DNA from 2 places in the Halomonas sp. H10-59 genome. Region 1 is predicted to be linked to the other one. Evidence: riboswitches for the same ligand, from Rfam matches in the RefSeq annotation. Region 1 holds a riboswitch; the other holds the start of a gene.
The links. A riboswitch is a leader RNA that binds a small molecule or an ion and turns the genes downstream of it on or off. The one in region 1 is predicted to bind thiamine pyrophosphate.

Region 1 (4,416 bases):
GCTCCCGGCGCCAGTTGAGTCAGTTCATCGGCCAGGACGTGAGCGACTGGGAGCTCGACGCCCCGGTGCCCGAGTTGCCGCCACTGGAGGCCTTCAGCGGGCCCAAGGGGCGCTACGCCACGATTCTGCGGATCATCGAGAGCGAACGACCGACGCTGCGCCAGTTGCTGGGACGGCTCGCCGCCGGTGGCGGCCACTGCACCATGGTCGGCACCCCGGAGCGTATCGCCGACGAGATGCAGCGCTGGGTCGAGCAGGGCGGGGCGGACGGCTTTAACCTGATGCCGCCGTCGCTGCCGGACAGCATCGAGGACGTGGTCGAACAAGTGGTACCGGAACTGCAGCGCCGCGGGCTGTTTCGACGCGAGTACCAGGGCCGCACCCTGCGCGACCACCTGGGGCTGGCGCGTCCCGGGCGCTGATGAGCCGGAACTGCCAGGGCCCTTGATCGCCAGGCCTTGAAACGACAACAGCGGGACGCGTCAGCACGTCCCGCTGTTTCTTGTCACACCTTGCCAGGCTGTCAGCGTGGCGGTGTCAGCTCTGGAAACGCCGCACCAGACTGCCCATGCGGGTGAAGTCATAGTCCTGGCGGGATGGCAGCAATTTCATTAGCACCAGCGAGACCAGCACCGGCACGAAGGCCGCCAGCAGGAAGGATTCCAGCAGGGTGGCGGTACCGCCGCTGGGAGACGGGAACATCGCCAGTCCGGCGACTAGGCCCGCAGCGGTGCTGAGGACCGCGTTGCGCCCGTCGTAGCGGCGATTGAACAGACCGAAGAACACCGGGAAGGCCGCCGCCGAGCACAGCAGGTCCGCCAACAGGAACAGATAGAGCACGCTGTAGCCCTGGGCTGCCACCCAGGTCACCGGCACCGCTGCGGCGACGATCAGCCAGCGTGCCAGGCGCATCAGGGTGGCTTCGCTGGCCTGGGGCAGCAGCCGGTGCATGTCGACGGCGATGATGCTGGAGGTGGCGTTGACGGTAGTGTCGGCGCTGCTCATCACCAGGGCCAGACCCAGCGGAATCAAGGCCAGGGCGAACCACAGCGGCACCTCGGACAGCAGCACGCTGAACAGCGCCACCGAACCGTCTCCCTCGAGCCCGAGGCCGACGAAGGCCAGGCCGAACAGGCCCATCAGCACGATCACCGGGAAGTTGAACAGCCCTGCGATCCAGAAGCCCCGCCGCAGCACCTTGCTGTCCCGGGCGGCGTAGATGCGCTGCCAGGTGCCCTGGTAGAACAGGCCGGTCAGCATCACCGCGATAAAGAACGTCAGACCGGCACGCAGGCCACCGGCATCGGTGACATCCAGCAACTGGGGCGCACGCTCCTGCAGGCCCTCGAGCGTCGGCGCGACGCCGCCGGCGGCCTGCCAGCCGAACACCAGCAGCAGCGCCAGCAACGGCAGGATCACCAGCATCTGTACCTTGTCGGTGAAGATGGTGGTGCGCAGGCCGCCGTAGAAGGTGTAAAGCAGGGTCGCGATCATCACCACGCAGGCGGTCAGCCACAGCGGGATCGGCGCCAGCAGGGTGACCATATGGGCGATTGCGGTGAGGCCTGCCGCCAGCGAGATGAACAGATAGAACAGCATGATCGTCAGGGTGAAGGCGTACATGGTGCGCCCGTAGCGATGGATCACGAACTCGGTGAGGCCGTGGCCTTCGGGGATCAGCTCACGCATGCGTCGTCCCAGCGGGATCATCACCAGGCGCGGGACCATGGAACCCAGCGCATAGCCCAGTACCGCGCTGATGCCGCCCCAGGTGGCCGCCTGGGCGGGGCCGAACAGGATCCAGGTGCCCAGGGTGGTGGCCACCAGGGTCAACACCGTGGCGCGGGTGTTCTGGCTGTTGCGAGCCGAGATGTAGTCATCCAGGCCGCCCTGACGACGTCGGGCGTAGATCAGGCCGGGGATGGCAAAGATGGCGGCGCATAGCAAAAGCCACAGCGCCGTCCAGGTGGGATCGAGCATCATCGAAAGAAGACCTCTTTCTTGTCGTTGTCCGCAGGGACCGGTGGACAGGCGGGACGAGCGGCGGACAGGAAGAAAGAGGAGATAGCGCAACCATCCTTCCCTTCGCCGGCATGACCCGGATCAGGTTCAAAGGGTTACCGCGTGATGCGGAATCTCAGCCGTCAGGCTCCCCCAGGAATGCGCACAGCGTAGGACCGCCTCCGATGGCTGTCAATTGGCGCTTTGGCCGCAGCGACGGGGCGTCAGACGGTGGGCGAGGTGCGCAGGCTGTGCCAGCCATCGTAAAGCCAGTTCGCCGCCCGGCGTGGATCGATGTCAGCCATCGCCAGATAGCCATGACAGCAGGCCTCGCGGCTCGCTCGCGCAATGGTCGAGGCGTCGGTGGCGTCCATCACCAGGGTGCGTCGGTGCCCGCCGCCGCCGTGCAGGAAGGGGGCCGCGGGCGCGCGCTGGAACTCGACGCCTGCCGGCAGGGGCGCTGTCGAGTGATGCGTGTCGGGGTAGTCCGGGGCGCACAGGATGACCTCGAAGCCGAGCCGTTGTCCCTGGCGCGCCAGGTCGGCATTGACCGGGGAGTGGCCGGTCAGCACCAGACGCAAGGCCGGCTGGATCAGCACCTCGACGACGTCGTCGCCGATCTGGACCAGCGGACTGGTTGGCGTGGGTCGCTGCAGGTTCATGGACGTACTGCCCAGGCTGACGCGGCGAATCAGCGATGGCTGGCCGGCGAGCGTTGCATGGATGACCTCCAGGTGCACCAGGATGTCGCTGCTCGGTGACAGGCGCTCGACCAGACAGGGGGTACCGTCGTTGGCGTTGTTGTCGATATTGACCAGGCAGGCGCCGCCGTCCCGGGTCTGGGTCAGCAAGATGGGCTGTCCGGCGTACCCGGGGCCATCGGCATCGCTGGTGACGCTCAGGTGGGGGAAGGCGGGAGCAGGGGTGTCCAGGCGCGTGCACAGCCAACTGGTATCCCCGCGATTGGCCAGCGTCAGGGCGTGTTCGATGGCGACAAGGTCCTGGTGGATCATGGGCAGCTCCCGCGGCGGTGTCGGCGACGCCAGCATAACGTGGAAGCGGGCAAGCGAAATAATCCGGCATCTATAAGCATCTTTTCATAGTCTAGAGAAGACGGCACGCGTGCCGCCAGGGTATTGACCTGCTGCCGGTCCAGGGCAGGGCTTACGCAAGGAGTTGTCCTCATGGAGCGTTTTGCCTGGGTGGAAGAGGCATTGGTGTCGTCCGGAACGGTGCTGGTACGCCTGACGCCGGAGTTGCAGGTGCACGACGTGGTCGGTGATGCCGTGCGCGTGCTGGGCGAGCCTGGAGAGGTCTGGATCGGGCGGGGGCTGGCAGAGCTGCCTGGCGAGGCCGCGGCGGTCGCCGAAGCCTGGGTCTCCCGGGGTGCCGTTCACGCTGCCAAGCCTTCGATGCCGCTGGAATTGGGCGATGGTAGCTGCTGTCGCCTGGCCGATGGTGGGCTGGTGCTGCGACTGTCGGCTCGGCAGAAGGCAAGCCGCGGTGTCATCGCGCGGATGGCCGACCACCTGCCGGTGATGGTGGCCTACGTCGACCGCGACTTCTGCTTCCGTTTCAACAATCGTGCCTACCTCGACTTCATCGGCCAGCCTGCCGAGGCGCTGATGGGGCAGCCGGTGTCTTCGGTGCTCGATGCAGACTCCTACGCCAAGATCCGGCCACGTTTCGACCTGGCGCTGGCGGGGCAGGAGGTCAGCTACGAGGATTCCCTGGTGCTCCAGGACGGTCGCCAGATCTACTTCAAGGTCCACTATCTGCCGGACGTGGTGGAAGATGAAGTGATGGGCTTCTACGCCATCATCCAGGACGTCTCCGAGTATCGCTCGATGATCCAGTTGTTACGGGATGTCCATACCGGGGTAAATCGCACCGATATCGGAGTATCAGAGATCGTCGACATGCTGCTGCGTGACGCCTTGAGCTACCTGAGGCTGGATATCGCGCTTGTCAGTCAGGTCGAGGGGGAGCGTTACACGGTGCGCTGGGCGGCCTCGGATAATGCGCCAGTAGGGGCCGGCGACAGCTTTGCACTGGGTGACACCTACTGTCGGCTGACCCTCGACGCCGATGACGTCTTCCATACCCACCGCGCCGGGCAGGACGAGCGAGTCAAGGGCCACCCCTGCTACGAGAACTTTCAGCTGGAGACCTATATCGGTGCACCGCTGCGGATCCAGGGCAAGGTCTGGGGGACGCTGAACTTCTCCAGTCCGTCGGCGCGGCGGCACGCCTTCAGCGAGGTCGACATCGAGTTGGTCCGACTACTGGTCGGGGCCGTCGAACGTGTCATTTCCAACGAGATGGAGGTCGAGCGTATTCGCCTCGAACGTGATCAGCTGGAAGACCAGGCGATGACCGATGCCTTGACCGGACTCCCCAATCGAAGCCAGCTGG
Region 2 (4,416 bases), 190 kb from region 1:
ACTTGGATTCCATTGTAGCGACGATCACGTTGTTCCTGGAGTTTGTCGCTACCAAAGGAACAGGGGAAACTGTCAATATAAAGCGTAACTCAGGATTCTCATGACGCATTATTTCTATGGCATCTCGCAGATCATTCATCACAGAGGGATACATCTGATTCTTGAACGCATGGATACCTTTCAGGTAGGTCCCTGCTGAAGTCCCGGGACACATCGGATACTCGTAGCCGTATTCCGAATTGAACCAGCTTTCAGTCAACCCTAAGGTGAAGACAAAGAAGTCTGATGAGAAGATGCATTCCCTAAACGCTTTTATTGTCTCCTCTTGAGAGAGTATTAACTCTTCTTTACTACAGAAACCCTCTGGTTCCACCACGGGGCGAAAGGGATCATAGAACCGTCCGTTCTTTTCCCAAATCTCCTCAGGCGGCTCTTTTATCCCTGTTGCCCACTCTACCCACTGCTTCAACAATGAGGTGGTGTATATATTCCCGGTTCTGGCCGAAAAAATATTGTAATTGTATTTTTTTGCATTTTCCTGCGAGAGCCCCTTGGGTGGAGTTTCTGTCGAGACCCAGTTAAACCCTCTGCTATCAAGAGCATTTCCAATATGTTGCGCAAAGCAGGAACCGAAGGTAACCACCCTACTATCCTTTGTGATCTTGAACTTTGGAGACCACAAATTGGATATGTCAAAAATCGACTTTTCGGATACAGCTTTTTTCCAGAAGGCACGGTCTGGAAGTGTCGAATATGGATTCATATTAATCACCTCAAATATAAGATATAATATCGGTCGTGAACAAACAAAATTGATAACGTCTATCTTAAATCACCCATTGCCACGACGAATAGGAATGTTTACGCCAACACTGGCATCTCGTCTTCCTTTCTAAAATATTTGCATAAAAAAAGATAGGCGAAATATTTGTCTATTGTGTTGAGAAACGAGCACTGACAACGGCCCCGGAGCCCTTCATAAAACCTTTCCCATGCACCATTTCCCTGACCCACGGGTGGTTCAAAAGAGAGCAAAACAAGCATTTTTAGCTTCCATGAAAACTCGGCGAACCAATGCTTCCAATAAAACGGGACCAACACACCTGTCACTTTCTTCCCTTCTTCACAAAGGAGTCGTCAAGCGCACAACGAATGTCAGAATCTAGAGTGAAAAACGTACTTTTTTCACTCTAGATTCTCTCACATCTTCTCTATCAGGCAGCCGCAAAACACGCAAACACAATCCAGAGAACATCCAAGAAAAACCACGCAAATATCCCTTTAAACAACAACAAAATCGTCGAAACTTTGTCGAATTGATCAATCAGGACTCTACTTCGCCACATTTCCTCAATCGGATAAAATGCATTCTCAACCATGCGGAAACTTCTCCAGATATCTCGGCAGTTGCACTCTCGCGATATCGTGGGAACCTCCTCCCCCCAGCGGCGTATCTACTGATCGGGATCGGTTCTTGCCAAGCCGAGGTGGACTCCCTTCGAGGTCATGCTAGACTCGATTCAGACTCGCTTGACGGGGTGCCGGTGAATCCGGCTGAGATGGCGCAGGGCCAGGGTGACGAATCACCGGCCGCCAGCGCCGATCCCGTGGAACCTGATCCGGGTGCGGTGTGGCTTCACACCTTGAACCGGCGTAGGGAATCAGGCGGTGGTGTCTGCCCCTGCGCGCGCACCTCCCTCCTTTCTCGTCGCCGTGTCCTTGGCCGCCGCCCTCCGGATCCGCACCAACCGGAGGCAACATGGGCTACCGCTTTACCGATCTTGTCGACGCCTGCCGCGATGACTGGCACGCCTACATCGAACACGACTTCGTGCTCGCCCTTGGCCGTGGTGAACTGGCCGACGCCAGCTTCCGTCACTACCTCAAGCAGGACTATCTGTTTCTACTGCAGTTCTCCCGGGCCTACGCCCTGGCGGCCTACAAGAGCCACAGCCTCGACGAGCTGCGCGGCGCCTTCGACGGCATGAAGACCATTCTCGACGTGGAACTCGGCCTGCATCTCGCCTTCTGCCGCGACTGGGGCATCGGCGAGGCCGAACTCGCTGAGCTGCCCGAAGCCCGCGCCACCCTGGCCTATACCCGCTACGTGCTGGACGCCGGCAGCCGCGGCGACCTCCTGGACCTGCACGTGGCGCTGGCCCCCTGCATGGTCGGCTACGCCGATATCGCGAGAACGCTCAACGCCCGCCCGGACACCCTGCGCGGTGCAGACAATCCCTTCGACGCCTGGATCGCCATGTACGAAAGCGACGACTTCCAGGCCGCCGCGCGCCAGGAGCATGCCTGGCTCGACGATCAGCTTGGCCAGGTATCCGGCGAGCGCTTTGCACGACTGTCACGGATATTCGCCGACGCGACACGACTCGAGATCGACTTCTGGCAGATGGGGCTCGATCTAAGCGACTAACACAATCAGCACCACGCTTGACGGGGGGCCGCCAGAGGCGGCTGAGATCATGCAGCGCATGGGACCCGTTGAACCTGATCTGGGGGTAACCCCGATGCCATGGCATCGCGGTGAGGACCAGCGTAGGGATCAAGCGCTCACGGCCCAGGCCACGACGCCCCCTCCTTCCTCACGCGATGCACACAACAACGCCAGCACCCAGTGCCGTGAGAAGGACAAGCCAATGCCGCTCGATCAACCCGTTTCCGCAAACAAACCCCGCCATAGCGCGCACTTCCTGGCCGAGACCGCCCAGGTCGACCAGGCCGCAGTTACGCCCCTGCCGGGTTCGCGCAAGGTCTATGTAAAGGGCTCCCGCGACGACCTGCGGGTGCCGTTTCGCGAGATTTCGCTGTCAGCGACCCGCACCTCCGGGGCCGACGAGGCCAATCCGCCGCTCTTGGTCTACGACACCTCCGGCCCCTACACCGATCCCCAGGTCGAGGTCGACCTGCGTCACGGGCTTGCCGAATTGCGCCGGCCCTGGATCGAGGAGCGCGACGACACCGAATGGCTCGATGGACCGACCTCGGACTACGGTCGCCGGCGTGCCAACGACCCGACACTCGCCCCGCTGCGTTTCGAACTGACCCGCACGCCGCGCCGCGCACGTCGTGGCGCCGACGGCAGCGCCGGCAATGTCACCCAGCTGCACTACGCCCGCCGCGGCATCATCACCCCGGAGATGGAGTTCATCGCCATCCGCGAGAACCAGCGTCGACAGGCCCTGGCCGATGACTATCGAGGCAGCGATGAGGTCGAGCGCATCCTTGGCCACCAGCATCACGGGCAGGGCTTCGGCGCCCGTCTGCCAGAGGAGATCACCCCCGAGTTCGTGCGCCAGGAAGTCGCCGCCGGGCGCGCCATCATCCCCGCCAACATCAACCACCCGGAAGCCGAGCCGATGATCATCGGGCGCAACTTCCTGGTGAAGATCAATGGCAATCTGGGCAACTCGGCGGTGACCTCCTCCATCGAGCAAGAGGTCGAGAAGATGACCTGGGGCATCCGCTGGGGCGCCGACACCATCATGGATCTGTCCACTGGCCAGAACATCCACGAAACCCGCGAGTGGATCATCCGCAACTCGCCGGTACCGATCGGCACCGTGCCGCTCTATCAGGCGCTGGAGAAGGTCAAGGGCGTGGCCGAGGACCTCACCTGGGAGGTGTTCCGCGACACCCTGATCGAGCAGGCCGAACAGGGCGTGGACTACTTCACCATCCACGCAGGCGTGCTGCTGCGCTACGTGCCGCTGACCGCCAACCGGGTCACCGGCATCGTCTCCCGCGGTGGCTCGATCATGGCCAAGTGGTGCCTTTACCATCACCAGGAAAGCTTCCTCTACACCCACTTCGAGGAAATCTGCGAGATCTGCAAGCAGTACGACGTGGCCTTCTCGCTGGGCGATGGCCTGCGTCCGGGCTCGGTGGCCGACGCCAACGACGAGGCCCAGATGGCGGAGCTCAAGACCCTGGGTGAGCTGACCCATATCGCCTGGAAGCACGACGTCCAGGTGATGATCGAAGGCCCCGGCCACGTGCCCATGCACCTGGTCAAGGAAAACATGGACAAGCAGCTCGAGTACTGCGACGAGGCGCCCTTCTATACCCTTGGGCCACTGGTGACCGATATCGCCCCGGGCTACGACCACATCACCTCGGGCATCGGAGCGGCGATGATCGGCTGGTACGGCTGCGCCATGCTGTGCTACGTCACCCCCAAGGAACACCTGGGCCTGCCCGACAAGGACGACGTCAAGACCGGCATCATCACCTACAAGATTGCCGCCCACGCCGCCGACCTGGCCAAGGGGCATCCCGGCGCCCAGCGCCGCGACAACGCCCTGTCCAAGGCGCGTTTCGAGTTCCGCTGGGAGGACCAGTTCAACCTGGGCCTCGACCCTGACACCGCCCGCGCCTATCACGACGAGACGCTGCCCAAGGACT

Region 2: it holds a riboswitch for thiamine pyrophosphate, as region 1 does, so the genes downstream of both, tenA (thiaminase II) here and NFG57_RS06635 (sodium:solute symporter family protein) in region 1, are expected to answer to the same signal.

The regions. Positions count from the first base shown of each region.
Region 1 covers NZ_CP098828.1:1,481,394-1,485,809, forward strand. The annotation lists gene NFG57_RS06630 (LLM class flavin-dependent oxidoreductase) at 1-422, shown strand, start outside; gene NFG57_RS06635 (sodium:solute symporter family protein) at 538-1,983, opposite strand; TPP riboswitch at 2,064-2,166, opposite strand; gene NFG57_RS06640 (hypothetical protein) at 2,226-3,014, opposite strand; gene NFG57_RS06645 (diguanylate cyclase) at 3,186-4,416, shown strand, end outside.
Region 2 covers NZ_CP098828.1:1,296,375-1,300,790, reverse strand. The annotation lists gene NFG57_RS05825 (GSCFA domain-containing protein) at 1-763, opposite strand, end outside; TPP riboswitch at 1,525-1,678, shown strand; gene tenA (thiaminase II) at 1,760-2,428, shown strand; TPP riboswitch at 2,440-2,574, shown strand; gene thiC (phosphomethylpyrimidine synthase ThiC) at 2,652-4,416, shown strand, end outside.